One region of the Pseudoalteromonas sp. McH1-7 genome, then DNA from elsewhere that is predicted to be linked to it. Evidence: predicted binding sites of a transcription regulator. Region 1 holds the regulator's gene; each other region holds the start of a gene.
What was found. Region 1 encodes sigma-54, which starts transcription at its own class of promoters, with help from an activator protein. Its sites were predicted from a motif close to GTTGGCACGNNNNTNGNNT; they were not measured.

Region 1 (4,988 bases):
GCAGTTTTCTTTGTTCTACCAAGGTTTACAGGCGAGTAGGCGAGACTTATTTAATTGAATTTGCGTATCGAAGTGTAGCACATGTTATATGAATTGGTGCTGACACAATACCTGTTACGGTTGTGGGGAGTTATTCTGATTCATTGAACTTATTATGGATCAGCATACCGATAGCATCCAGTGCGGGCTGCGCATCAGGGCCGCTACACACAACTTTAACTTCTTTACCTTGGCTGCTCTCCAGAAGTAGCAGTGCCAGAACGCTATCCGCTGACGCGCTTTTATCGCCCTGATATAAAGTCACCTCTGCATCAAACTGAACGGCAAGCTGAGCCAGTTCAGTCGCTGCTCGAGCATGTAATCCAAGCTTATTTTGGATTAAAAATGTATCTTCACACATTATTCTCTTGCTCACGATGGCGGATTTTTACGTTAGAGTGTGTTTTTGCAAAGCGCTCACCAATCGTTTGTGCTAAATAAACAGAGCGGTGCTGGCCACCAGTACAGCCTATAGCTATGGTTAAGTAGCTACGGTTGTTTCGTTCAAGGTGTGGCAACCAAGTTTGGACAAACGTTTGAATTTGCCAAGTAAATTTCTGCACTATGCTATGACTTGAGAGATAGTCTTTTACCGGCTGATCTAGCCCCGTTAATGGCTTTAGCTCTGGTTCCCAGTGCGGGTTTGGTAAAAAACGCGCATCAAATACGTAATCTGCTTGTTTTGGAATACCGTGCTTGAAGCCAAAAGACTCAAAGGTAATGATAAGTTGTTTATTTTTCTGACCTAAAATCTTTTCACGAATATCTTCTGCCAGTTGGTGCACGCTAAGGCTGGTAGTATCAATTAAGAAGTCAGCTCTAGTCGTCAATACATCTAACAGCTCACGCTCTTTTTTAATTGCAACGTCTAAAGGCAGGTTGTGTATTGATAATGGATGCAAACGGCGCGTTTCTGAAAAACGTTTAATGAGCGTCTGATCATCGCTGTCTAGATAAAACAGGATTGGTTTAGCAAAACCTGGTAAGTACTCGAGTATATCGTTGAACTCATCTTGTTCTTTGGGGAGGTTGCGGACATCGATACTAACAGCAACTTTGTTGTAGTTGTCAGAAACACTACGAACTAAAGAGGGGAGTAAATTAACCGGAATATTGTCGACACAATAGTAGCCTAAATCTTCTAATACTCGAAGTGCTACAGACTTACCAGAACCAGAACGGCCACTGATAATGATAAGCTCGAGTCCTTTTTCTTCATCACTCATCAAATTCACCTTGGATCACTGCATATAACTCATCGTCATTTTTCGCTTGCCTGAGCATTTTGCAAAATGACTTATTTTTGAGTGTATCAGCAATCGCAGCTAAGGTCTTTAAGTGTTGTTGATTATCTCCTTCAGGTACGATGAATGCGACAAAAATATCGACAGGCTGTTTGTCGATCGCCTCAAACGGGATCCCTTGTTCGCTTACCAAGACCATCGCCAGTATTTTATCAATACCTTCAAGTCGCCCATGAGGAATTGCGATCCCTTTACCTATACCTGTACTTCCCAGCTTTTCTCGTGCCATAAGGGCATCTAAGATAGTGTGCTGGCTGGTATCAGGGATTTGGCTATGCGCTAATTCGCTAATGTACTCGAGAATACGTTTTTTGCTACTAAAAAGGACCGCAGCTTTGCTACAGTCCTTATTCACTAATTCACTTAATTTCATTTTAGTGTCGAGTGAGCTTCTCTTTGTGTTTAATTACTTGACGGTCTAGTTTGTCAATCAGGCCATCAATTGCTGCATACATGTCTTGATGCTCTGTTGATGCAAATAGCTCGCCGCCATTTACGTGCAATGTTGCTTCTGCTTTTTGAACTAGTTTTTCGACATCAAGGATCACATGAACGTTATTGATATGATCAAAGTGCCTCTCAAGCTTCGCAAACTTGTTGGTGACATAATCTCTTAAAGAGTCAGTGATTTCTACATGGCGACCAGTTAAATTTAGTTGCATAAGCATTTTTCCTTCTTGTGTTTAACGTCTTATATCAAGCTTTTACGCTGATTTGACGGTGGAATGGCTAGGGATTCACGATATTTTGCAATCGTGCGTCTCGCTACCTTAATTCCTTGTTCAGCTAAAATATCTGCAATTTTGCTATCACTTAATGGTTTAGCAGTGTTTTCCGCAGCTATTAGCTTTTTGATGAGTGCTCGTATTGCTGTTGAGGAGCACTCACCTCCATTTTCGGTACTGACATGGCTTGAGAAGAAATACTTCAGCTCAAATATGCCCCTTGGTGTGTGCATGTACTTTTGGGTGGTGACACGAGAAATCGTAGATTCGTGCATATCAACCATCTCTGCGACATCGTTTAACACCATAGGTCTCATCGCTTCGGGGCCATGTTCAAAGAATGCCTGTTGTTGTTGCACAATGCAATTGGTAACTTTCAATAAAGTGTCATTGCGACTTTCTAAGCTCTTAATAAACCACTTTGCTTCTTGAAGGTGTGAGCGAATAAACTGGCTATCAGTACTCGATTTAGCAGTTCTCGACATCGCAGCGTAGTGGTCATTTACTCTAATCTTAGGCATCGCATCAGGGTTTAGCTCTACAACCCAGCGGCCTTTCACTTTTTTTACCGACACATCTGGAATAACGTATTCTGGTTCTTCATGAATAATACTCGCAGCTGGCTTAGGGTTAAGACTGTGGATCAGCGTCATAACTTCTTTTAGCTCAGCTTCTTTTAAGCGTGTTTTTTTCGCTAAGGTACGGTAATCACGGCTCGCAAGTAAATCAATGTGCTCGGTCAGGATCATCTTGGTTTCGGTGATCCACGGTGTGTCAGGTGCAAATTGATTTAACTGAATACATAAACATTCTTGCAAACTTCGTGCAGCAATACCGACAGGGTCAAACAACTGGATACGTTTAAGTACGGCTTCGACTTCATCCAACTCTACCGGCTCTTCACTGTTTTCATCATTGATACTTTCTAAAATATCTTCACAGGAAAGCGTTAAAATGCCAGACAGATCTACCGCTTCGATGATGGCAATAGCAATGGCTCTATCTGTTGGGCTAAATGGCGTAAGTTCTAACTGCCACATTAGGTAGTCGTGTAGTGATTCGGAAGTCTCTCCCTGGTAGACGTTATCATCATCAGGTAAAGGAGCTGCGCTTGATGCTGGTGCAGCACTCATATATTCATCCCAAGTCACATCCATGGCAAGATCATCACTAACCGTTTCTTTGCTCATGGCGGTATCTGAGTCCATTTCATACTCGCTGACAGGCGCTTCATCTGAGCTTTGCTGACTATCGTCCGTATTATTTTTATCTTGGCTTTGTTGTTCAGTACTTTCTGCGTCTGCGGTATCGCTTTCTTCCACTTCCAATAGTGGGTTGCTGTCCAACGCTTCTTGTATTTCTTGCTGTAGATCCAACGTACTAAGCTGCAACAGGCGTATGGCTTGTTGCAGTTGTGGAGTCATTGTAAGTTGCTGCCCCATGCGCAGCTGTAATGATTGCCTCATGTATCTCTAACAATCCCTTTTAACAGTTATTAATACTACGTCTTAACTATAGCTTGAATTGTTCGCCTAGGTAGACATCTCTTACGGTTTGATCCGCTAAAACATGTTCTGGCGTACCAGCGGCGATTAATTCACCGTGTGAAACGATGTAGGCTTTTTCACATACGTCCAGCGTTTCTCTTACATTGTGGTCGGTGATCAGTACACCGATCCCACGATTTTTAAGGTGCTCAATGATTGTCTTTATATCTAACACTGAAATTGGATCAACGCCAGCAAAAGGTTCATCTAACAAGATAAACTTAGGATTAGCGGCTAAAGCACGAGCAATTTCTACCCGTCTTCTCTCTCCTCCAGATAATGCCATCCCTTGAGAATCACGGATGTGTTGGATATTAAATTCATCCAACAACTCATTAAGCTGAGCTTCTCTTTCAACTTTAGACAAATCTTTGCGGGTTTCCAAAATAGCCATGAGGTTTTGATATACCGTTAGCTTCCTAAATATGGATGACTCTTGAGGTAAATATCCAATCCCTAGGCGTGCGCGACTGTGCATCGGGAGTAGGGTGATATCATCATCATCGATTTGTATAAAGCCTTTGTCACTTGGTACTAAGCCCACAATCATATAAAAAGTAGTGGTTTTCCCCGCACCATTAGGGCCAAGTAAACCAACGATGCTACCTGCTTCGACACTCAGTCCTACATTTTTGACAACTTGGCGACCTTTATAACTTTTTGCCAAGCCTGTTGCTTTGAGCTCGCTCATGAATTGTTACCTTTTTCCTGTGGATCTTCACTTTTTTCCACGCTGGTGTCAGATTTCTTTTCAACAGGAACCAGAATTGTTCTAACCCGAGAGTCGCCCTGTTCAGAGCGCTCGGCACTAATGAGTTGCTTTTCGATATGATAAGTAATGACTTGTGCACTACTTTTTTGACCCGCTTGCGATATTTCAGCATTGCCAGTAAGTACTAATTTTAATTCGGCAACATCATAGCGAATTTCATTAGCCGCTGCGCGTAAGGTTGTACCATCTGCCTGAGCTTCTTCAAAAACCGCAGGGTTGCCAGTAGCAATTAGTAGCTGCTTATTTGAACCAAGCTCAGCGCGGCGGTGCACTTCCAAACGATCAGCATTGATTTTTCTTGTGCCATGAATAATGACAACGTTTTGCTCGAAAATGCCTATGTTACTTTGCAGTTGAGCTTGCTGACGGCCAGCATCGATAATGACTTCATTTTGCTCTGCAGCAGCTGCGAAAGTGGAACTTGCGAGCAAGCCGAAGAAAACTAATTTGTTAATTATTTTACTGGTCATAATAAATTGTCTTTGTATGGTTGATGAGCTCAATCAGCTGTTTTTGCAAGTCTGCATGTAGGCCTTTACCGGTAATTTTAAGGCTAGGGCCTGTGATAATGACGGGGTGTTCTGATTTCATCAACTTTTGT
Region 2 (4,988 bases), on a different contig from region 1:
AACAGATAAGCCACTATTGAGATGGCGTCCCCAGTAGGAATCGAACCTACATCTAAGCCTTAGGAGGGCCTTGTTTTATCCATTAAACTATGGGGACAGCGAAGACTGTGGCGCAAAATGTACCAGCAAAATTCCACTGACTGAAACTTAGTATACTGATTTTTATGAACTTTTAAAGAGTAAAATCATGCAATTATGATGCACTGCTCGATAACACCTAATTTTTAATTATCACGCTTCTAGCCACACTTCAATAAACACAATCTATAATCGTATGCAATGAATAAGCTTAATTACAATGCCTTCATCTGAAGGCATTAATAATCGGAAGCTAAAAGCGGTACACCTATCTTGATGCCGTAGCCCCACCATCTAAAATAAAGTAAGGGATCGTGACTGCCGTTGTCGCTATCACTAAGTTTGTTGAAAATTCAAGAAGTCGCGCATTAACTTCTACCCCACGGGGGCGATAAATCATGGTACCAGACAGAATATGACTTGGTGCTTTGACGCTCTTTAATCTTTGCGCTTCCCGTGAAAATACTAAGTCACCACTTGGCGCTACCTCTATTTTTCCCAGTGCTTTAAAGTCCAGAGCTTGATAGCCTAATTTTTGCATCTGATGAATGAGAGATTCAGCAATTTGATTACCCAGTTGATTGGTGTCACGCAAAGACTGATTGAAATTCACAAAGCTTGCCACAGCTATCGATTCAGGTTTTTGCCCCAGAATGGTGTCTGATAATTCCAACGCAATTTGACTCGCATAGTTTGCGACAGCTTTACGATGACGATAGCTAATAAAACCCATGTCTTGTGTTACTGGCGACAGGGTCGCGTCATCATTTGACTGTTCTTCCATCAGCGCATACAAAAGCTCCATATCACTGGGCTTGGTTTCAATCGGTGCAGGAGATTGCTCTTGTGTCATTTTGCACCCACCTAGCAGTGCCAATGTGGTTGCAAAAAGTACTACATTTTTCATGTTCTGCCTCCAAATTAATTGGCTTGCTCTAAGCGAATACCATCATATGAAGCACCATCTTGCAGCGCATTTACCACACTTTGTGGTAAAAACCCTTGGGCAGAACCGACAACACTCTTACTTCTCAAACCAACAACCCTGGCGTTTACCATTACCCCACCTTGGTGATTAACTAGCGTGCCACCAAGTACATATAAAAATGGATGATCATCTGATAATTCAAGAAAGTCTCTGCTAAAGATAAAATCCCCTTCAGGTGTTACGCGAATGTAATCTGTCGTTTTAAAATCAACAACAGGGATCCCAAAAGCATGTAATTCGTGAATAAAACTCTCAGCTAACTGATTACCGAGAAGCGACCCTTTATCGAACTCTTTGTCTAAGAATACAAAACTAGTTACCGCGACAGGCGTCTTTTCATTTACATGCTTCAGGTTCGTGACCATATCTTGCATGATACTTTGGACATAATGGGTCACATTCTTCCCAGCCATTTGCTGAGATATAGAAAACTGCTTTAATCCATTTGGATTACTCTGAAACATGGACGATTGTTCAAAGCCATTTCTCACTGGCTCCGTTTGTGCTGTATCTACAGCGAAAAAGTTACTCTGAGTACAGCCAACCATCAATGAAAGAGGCAAAGCCAGACTACATATTTTTTTCATTACACTCATCTCCATTAATATTGACTGCGTATGATAAGACCATCTCGAGACGTGGCTCTCTCAGAGCCCCATAATGCCGATTTAGGAATACTAAGCGATGCCGCGGATAGAGCCCGACTGTGAAGTGTTTCTACAAGCCTAGCATTGACCAAATAGCTGTCACGGCTCTCAACTATCGTACCAACTACAACCAGGTCAATTTTCTGACGTTGATTTATCGCTTTTAACTCTCTGCTTAACATACTATCGGCAGAGTCACTCAAAGATAAAGCGCTTCTTAATCTGTACTCAACAACATCAGCTCCCATTTGGCTCAAATGGGTTATTAATGACTCTTGTAGCGCCACACCAAGTCCACTTCCTTGCCCCACTATGACGTCATTTAATTGGTTTGCCCTAAAAAAGCTAGTCACTGCTACTGTTGAGTTCGGTTTGAAAGGTCGCACATATTGCCCAAGTTCAGCCGCTAGTTGTGCACCAAAGCCATCAAAATCTGGTAATATTTCTCGCTGCTGGGTTAGTTCTCTTTTGCCTACTTGCTCACTGCTCGTGCACGCGGTAAGCCAAAATACAAAAATGAATACAAGATATTTCATTGTCGTCAGCCATCGTTGATCTTACTTACGATTAAGCAAAAATCGCGCCACATGGACGGCGCGATTTTACGAACTGTAGGAATAATTAATACCAATTTTCTTAATTAAGTGGTCTATGTTGAGGTGAGAAAATCTTGTCGAGAACACCGCTTCCGCGTCCTGTTCACGCCGAGATACCTACGTCCTGTAGGCAAGGCAAAAATTTTGCTATTTAGCTGTTCTAAATAAGAAATTTTTAACGCTGTTAGCGTCAGACTTACTCCTTCAAATTGGTATAAGGATGCTGGTTGTTCATTATCGTTGGTATTTCACATAAGCTTTGTTATCGCAATTGGAACCAGCGCTTGTTTCTGGTTTTCGTGGACAAGAAAGTGGCAACTAATTACCGGCTCATTTTCAGTGACTCAAAGACGAGAAAGTTTTTCTCCACCAAATGCAGTAACAAAACATGCTCGACGATGCTGTTTAAATTTGTCGCACGCATCCAGTGCTGCCGCTTTGTTCTCGAAGGCTCCCCACTTAACTCGGTATCGCGTAACGCCTTTACCATCAACTGTCTCAATCGAAAAAGTTTCTTTGCTCTTTATCAATTCAGGGAGGGTTTGTTCTAGTGTCGACGTCAACTCTAATACTTGTGTTTTGCCGTTTAACGAAGCTAGCTGAACGGCATATTTGTATTCTACTTTTTGACTATTTGTATCAATTGAGTCGTCCACACTAACCGGTTGAGCTTGTGTTTTTATTGGTTGATAACTATTTTGTGTGATGACTTCTTCTACTGCTGCCTGAGACTCGTTGGCTTGTGTAATCAAAGGAGTCTGTTTTTTAGTGGTAGTTACTTGAGCCGGTTTTGTATTTGACACGTAACCGGACAGCGCTTGAATGAGTTTTTGCAAATCTTTTTCCGCATCCAATAGCCTAGCAATTGCTACTTTATCCTCTTGCCACTGGGCAATGGCCTCTTGCATCTGCTGATATTCTTCCACTGTAATCTTTGCATAATTAACTGTTGTTTCTTCTGGCTTTGTACTCTGACACCCAGATAGAAGTGCGAGCACGCATATTATGCTGGTGATGGAAAATACTGGTTTTATCATTTAGTGTACTACCTCTAATGCTTTAACATCACAATTAATACCCTGTTCGAGCACCTGCGAACATAATGCTGTCAAGTCTTGTTTTGGATCTGAGCTAAATGCTACCCCAAGCAGATAGTGCGCTTGATCTTGAACATAAAATGGTTGGATTGATTCTATAGCCATCAATCGTGGTTTGATAAGTTGAAGATACACTTTCAAAAAATTAAGTTCATTGAATTTACCAAGGCTTGCAACCTGTAACTGCTCTGTTTCTTTTGGAATAACGTTAATATCAACACCACTGACCACATCCCCTCGTAAAGGTAAAATCACCAACGTTTTTTGCGCACTTTTCAGGTTTCTTGCCTCTGTTATTTCTTGGTCTAGTTTTACCTCATAGTTGCCAGGCTTTACATCTGTGAATACATAAAAGCCATCAAACTGCGTTCGTGTTGTTGCAACTTCTTCTCCCTGCTCATCAATCAGCGCCACTTCAGTAAACGCAACTTCTTCTTTACCTTGTTTAAATACCTTACCTTCTACTTCACTAGAATAAACAATCGGGAAATCCAACCGCTCTATAAAACCAGCGCGAGGTACAATAGACTTGCCAGCATGCGCTGGGATCATAAAAGGATCGGGCAGTGAAGTCGATTGAAGCTCAATATCTGTGGCTCTATATTCGGTCAAGCCAGTTAGCAATGCAACGCCATTTTCGTCCGTAACAGCACGGCGATACGCGTGTACGGCCCTCACTTCGACATCAGGTAGTAATTCATCTGTACCGTCGAGTACACTGTTATTATTTTTGTCTAAAAAGACCCGAACGACTAGCGAGCCTCGATTAGATAAAGTGTTTTTAGTGGAAAATACACTGCTGGATAGACTATTGTATCCAAGACTAAACCTTCCAGCGACAGCAACTTGCCAATGTTGCTCACTTGAATAAGAAGCGGTGCTAAACAGACTAAAGCGTTCAAAGTTAAAGTTTGAACCAAACTCTATAGAGTCGCTATCGTCAAGCAATGAGTGAGCAAATCGCACCCGCGCTTCAATATCGTCATCTATTTGATGGGTAACGGTAGCATATATATCAGTGAAATCCGCTTCAGGATTAATCTGATAATCTGCACCAAGTCGATACCAAGTCTCGCCATAACTGCCACTAATTTGCGTCGCGCCGAATAGAGCTTCTGATTGCAGACTTTGTCGCCACGTAAGCTGATTACCAATATTCCAACGACCCAACCCATAATTTAATCGATTTACAACCTGCGTAAACCGGCCTGCAGCCGTGTCATTGACACTAAATTGTGTTCTGTGACGCAAACTCCCAAACGAGCTGTTATGTAGCCGGCCTGAGAGGTTTAGTTGATATACATTGTTGGAAACGCTATCCCCTTGAAAATTCGATCGCGTATTACGACTTATACTTGCAGTCAACGCTTGACCTAACACTCGAGTATTGCCTGAAATTTGACTTTTACTTTCACCTTCAGTGGTTGCTTCATGCTCGATATTCAACAGCCAGTTTCGAAATCCGTTATAGTAACTTCCAACAGAATAAGTAGCGGTATCATCGTCGCTCCCCATATGAGATTCAGCGCCAATATAGGTCGATAGGCCATCAGTAATACTGGTGCGATAAGTGCCTGCAACT
Region 3 (4,988 bases), on a different contig from region 1:
GCAACAAGAAAGTTATCAGAGCTTCTTCGGTTGTGAAGTGAAGCAAGGTAACTGCTTAGCTATCACCTTCAAAGCTGTAGATGCGAACAAACCTTTTTTAACTGCCAGTGGCGCGATGTGGGCGTTCTTTGAAGAAAATTTGAATAGGCAATTAGATAACCTTACATCTGAAGCATTGATGACAGAACGAGTAAAAACGGTACTAATTAAGTCGATACCTAGTGGAGAAGTCAATATTGATTTTGTTGCAAGTCAGCTTGCTGTCAGTAAGCGAACGTTACAGCGTAAATTGACTGAAGAAGCGGAAACTTTTCAGTCTATTTTAGTTTCAGTAAGGAAAGCGTTAGCTATTCATTACTTAAAAAAGTCAAATATGCCTTTAGTAGAAATTTCCTACTTATTAGGCTTCAAAGAGCCAAATTCATTTATTCGAGCCTTTAGTGGTTGGAATGGAGTATCTCCGTCTAATTATCGAGAAAAATATAGGCATTAATGAATATTCTTAGCCCCTCACTCAATGTTAGTTTCAAACAAATTAGATTCGGACAATAATTGTAAGGTAACTTAAGAATATTTACTGACTCTCGCCAAATAAAGTCCAATCTACCTTCCTTATCTTTCGGCTGGCCAACTACCCTCCCGGTATTCCACTTTTGGTACCAGGTCAACATATCACCCAAGATCATATCGAATATTTAAGAGAGCTTGCGGGGCAAGGGTTAACCATTCAAGGCAGTTTTGACGGTGAGATCTACGTACTTAAAGAAGACAAATAACGCGAGCTAATACCGCTACCGTGTACTGAAGTCGCTACAGTCCCTAAATACCTGTCGGCAAGTCAAAAATTTCTTATTTAGTTGTTCTAAAATAAGAAATTTTTAACGCTGTTAGCGTCAGATTCGCTCCTTCAAGTTGAGCAAGTATCGAGGCGAGTTGGTATAATGGTGCTAGGCAGCCTTTGGCAGCCTAGCGCTTGTAGCGCTTAGCATTTTCCTGCAATTGCGCTAGCAAATTAGCCTTTCTCGCGAAGGTATTGGTTTAACTCAGTTATATCAACGCTATAAATATTCATAAGGCCATTATGGATCCTTCCCTGTCGCTGAAGCAATTCATCATAATTGTTTACAGCTTTCACATCTGGGTTTTTATCACTTGAGAAAAACAAAGTATTACCATCAGCTGATAGAATCGGATCTGAGTCCATACGGCGCGAATTGATTTTATCGCCTAGATTTATCGGTTTTCCCCACTTACCCTCTTTTTGTTTAACCGATACATGTAAATCGTAGTGACCAAAGCCCCCCGGTCTCATTGACGTGAAAAATAGTAGTTTTCCGTCCGTTGAAACCTCAGGGTCAGCATCACTTGCTGTGGAATTGAGCTCTGAAATCTCAATTGGCTCTTGATATCCATCGGGGTGGTACTTAGAAAGGAAAAGGTCTACGCTGCCCGTCGTTCCTTTTATAATAGATGAGAAGTAGATATCTTTATTAGTGTGTACAGTTGGGTAGATCACAGTATGATCTCCGTTAATTTTGTCAGGCACTAACTCGGGTTGGCCAAATTTATCACCATCATAGCTGACTTGCCACATCTGAAAGGTGCCATTTTCCACATTATCTACCGGCCTTCTGGAAGTAAAATAAAATGTGTTACTGTCTTTGGAGAAGTACGGATTAGTATCGTGAAATTCGCCACTGAATGGAAGTAATGTTGGGGTTTGCCAAGCCCCCCCTTGTTTATGAGAAATGACTAGAGCACTGTGTGAAAATTGGGCTAACGCTCTAACAAACGCAAACTTTTTACCATCTGGAGACAAACTAGAGCCGTACTCAAATTGATTCGTCGATACTATGTTTGGCGCAAACAAACTTGGCTCCAGGTTGTTTAAAATCATAGCTAACTTGTCATCAGCTTGTACTGACCAATGCACAGAAATTGCTGAAATCAATAACCCTATTTTAGCGACTGCTTTACGCTTTATCATATAAATATCCTTTCTTATTATCGTACACTTTATTTACTTTTTGATAATTGTATGTGTGTTGAATCGAACTTCTTGAAAAGTAACTTTGTCGCCAAATAATATTATCAAAACAAAACTGAAAAAAACGACAACCCTACATGACTTAGCGATGTACAGAAACTTAATAAAAATACCTCATTAAGGTACGTTAATTTTTAAAAGTCGGGTTGGTTTTACAGTAATTTATCATGTATTTGAGTGACATAGCGCTAATACAGTGTATGTTATGCCACATAAATCAGCAGAAAGACACCATACCTGCTTATCCTCAGTGACTTGCTCACCGCCCAAATATTTATCACCTACGAATTTCAGCTCTTTTCTGGCATAGCTATTGCTTATAAAAACACAGATGTCATTTTTTTGATTTGGAGTTTTTTATGGAATTTGCGTTACTTGCTATCTTGGCTCTAGTGGTCGTTGCTTCCATTGTCGCTTCTAAGTACACCGATGTGGGTGGCAATCCTTATCCGTTCAACCGCAAAGAATCTGTTTTTACTACTGTCGAAGCGTCGTTTCTGCATTTACTAGAACGTGCTGTTGGCGATAAGTATAAAATTGTAAGTCGGATAAAGCTAATTGATGTGATTGAATGTAAACCTGGTATTTCACAAAAAGCACGCCGTGCCGCGGTGACTAAAGCAAAAAACAAGCAGCTTGATTACGTGCTTGTAGATAAAGAAACACTGAAAATTGTTGCCGCTGTTGACTTGGTTAATAACGCCAATAAAAACGGCCATAAAGCGCAAAAGGATTGGTTTGTCAGTGGCGCGTTAGAGTCAGCTGGTATTCCGCACATTCGTATGAAGATCAAAAGCGGCTACCAAAGCGCAGAAGTCAGAGCTGCTATCTTGTTCAAGTTGGGACAAAAAGTGGAAATGCCGAAGAAAACCAGAAACCGCACATACAAACCCGCGGTATTATCTCCTTCACAAGCAAAGGCACAATCCACCCAATTGGCTGAAATTTAGCAAAACGGGCACTAGCCCGTTTTTTGTTTTACCTATCTTCCCCCCTTTCGTATAATAAAAATAACGTTGAAATTGGGGTTTCCCCACTACAAATTAGGAATCTTTTCATGAAAGTAGGCATTATTGGCGCAATGGAGCAAGAAGTTACCATTTTGCGTAACACTATGGAAAACCCGCAAACATTGACCAAAGGTGGCTTTACTTTTTATACCGGTAAACTGGCAGGACACGATGTGACGCTGGTACAGTCAGGTATTGGTAAAGTAGCAGCAACGGTTGCAACAACTCTGCTTATCGATAACTTTACACCAGATTGCGTAATTAATACGGGATCTGCTGGGGGCTTTGAACCCTCACTCAATGTAGGGGATGTCGTCATTTCAAGCGAAGTTCGCCACCATGACGTTGACGTAACGGCATTCGGTTACGAAATAGGCCAAGTACCACAAATGCCTGCTGCTTTCACTTCACATGCTAAGCTAGTTGAAGCTGCGAAGCAGAGCGTTAGTGAACTTGAAGGTATTCAAACTATGGTTGGCCTTATCTGTACTGGTGACTCATTTATGTGCGATCCTGTTCGTATTGATAAAGCTCGTGCAGACTTCCCAACGATGCTTGCTGTAGAAATGGAAGGGGCAGCTATTGCACAGGCTTGTCATTCTTTAGATACACCATTTGTAGTGATCCGCTCGTTATCGGATATAGCCGGCAAAGAATCACCGCAGTCATTCGAAGAATATTTAGAAGTCGCTTCTGTGAACTCTTCAAAAATGGTGATGGCACTACTTACCAAGCTAGATAAGGTTACGCTTTAGTGCTAGAGAACTTGCTTCAGGTCCATGAGGGCCTGATCATTTTTTTAGTTGCTGTTTTTGCCAGCCTCGGGGTCAGGCTATCCACGGTTTATCATCCAAACCTTATTCTCACCCTTATTTTTAAGGCGGTTGCCAACAAAGTATACCGCGCAAAAGCACCGCTGCGTTATCAACTGTTATCCGGTACACTCGGAGCTTTACTCCCTACATTAACTATCACTGTATTGACTTATGCCATCGTGAGTTTTGCTTTTTATCCCAACTGGCTTGGTGGCCTCGTGTTATTTTTATGTTTGGATATTAGCCATGAAAACCGCGCTAAACGTATTGCTGCGCTCATTAAATCAAAACAAAAGGTGACAGCACGAGCGGTGTTACAAGGGATAGTAGCACGGGATGTCGAGAGACTGACGGATCTGGGAATTTGTAAAGCGGCTATCGATAGCACGGCTTTGAATACTCTGCGCCATTTTTTTGTTGTTGCACTGCTTTATCTAATTGCAGGCCCATACGTCACACTTTTTTATAAGCTGCTTTTGCTATGTGATCATGCCTGGCGTCAAATTATGCAGCCGACAAACCGCTTTATGGCAAATCTTAGCCGCGCAATATGGCTGATTGAATTTGTGCCTATCCGATTATTAGTTGTCTGCTTTTCGTTGTTGCTCAGGCCAAAACAAACTTGGCACTATATTAAATACTATGGTCGCCACTTTAATCAAACAAACTCAGGTTGGGCACTGAGCTTTTTTGCGGCAAATTTACAAACTCAGCTTGCGGGGCCACGCTTTTATTTTGGTGCTCGCGTTGAGGTAATGCGCATAGGTGCCAAATCGCAACCGACAGCTGATCATATTCAGCACCTACTCGGACTGCTCAATCAAATGCGCTGGCTATTTATTGCGACGACGACACTGCTATACGTAATGACTAACTTTGCCAGCTTGATGCTGTAGAGCTAAAAACAAATACAAAAAAGGCCAGTAATATACTGACCTTTTCTCTTCGCAAATGGATAAACTATTTTAGTTCACAGTTACTTTAGCAAACTTACGCTTACCAACTTGGTAGATCTCGCAAGAACCTTTAGCAACTTCTAATTTCGTATCCGTTATTTTGTCTTCACCATTTAACTTCACCGCGCCTTGCTTAATCATTCGCATTGCCTCTGAAGTA

Region 2: HUZ36_RS02450 (FlgO family outer membrane protein) is a predicted target of sigma-54. The motif match lies at 2,283-2,301, and genes of this name have one in related genera.
Region 3: HUZ36_RS17160 (DUF2726 domain-containing protein) is a predicted target of sigma-54. The motif match lies at 2,348-2,366, and genes of this name have one in related genera.

What each region holds. Positions count from the first base shown of each region.
Region 1 is NZ_JABWPQ010000018.1:40,942-45,929, forward strand. It holds gene HUZ36_RS13515 (HPr family phosphocarrier protein) at 131-403, opposite strand; gene rapZ (RNase adapter RapZ) at 393-1,265, opposite strand; gene HUZ36_RS13525 (PTS sugar transporter subunit IIA) at 1,258-1,716, opposite strand; gene hpf (ribosome hibernation promoting factor) at 1,718-2,005, opposite strand; gene HUZ36_RS13535 (RNA polymerase factor sigma-54) at 2,035-3,534, opposite strand; gene lptB (LPS export ABC transporter ATP-binding protein) at 3,581-4,306, opposite strand; gene lptA (lipopolysaccharide transport periplasmic protein LptA) at 4,303-4,857, opposite strand; gene lptC (LPS export ABC transporter periplasmic protein LptC) at 4,847-4,988, opposite strand, start outside.
Region 2 is NZ_JABWPQ010000002.1:252,093-257,080, forward strand. It holds tRNA gene HUZ36_RS02435 (tRNA-Arg) at 23-97, opposite strand; gene HUZ36_RS02440 (FlgO family outer membrane protein) at 347-985, opposite strand; gene HUZ36_RS02445 (FlgO family outer membrane protein) at 1,000-1,653, opposite strand; gene HUZ36_RS02450 (FlgO family outer membrane protein) at 1,668-2,249, opposite strand; gene HUZ36_RS02455 (SPOR domain-containing protein) at 2,654-3,346, opposite strand; gene HUZ36_RS02460 (SdrD B-like domain-containing protein) at 3,347-4,988, opposite strand, start outside.
Region 3 is NZ_JABWPQ010000026.1:8,819-13,806, forward strand. It holds gene HUZ36_RS17145 (AraC family transcriptional regulator) at 1-493, shown strand, start outside; gene HUZ36_RS21890 (hypothetical protein) at 654-776, shown strand; gene HUZ36_RS17155 (PD40 domain-containing protein) at 1,013-1,987, opposite strand; gene HUZ36_RS17160 (DUF2726 domain-containing protein) at 2,407-2,997, shown strand; gene mtnN (5'-methylthioadenosine/S-adenosylhomocysteine nucleosidase) at 3,105-3,812, shown strand; gene HUZ36_RS17170 (cobalamin biosynthesis protein CobD/CbiB) at 3,812-4,768, shown strand; gene tyrS (tyrosine--tRNA ligase) at 4,838-4,988, opposite strand, start outside.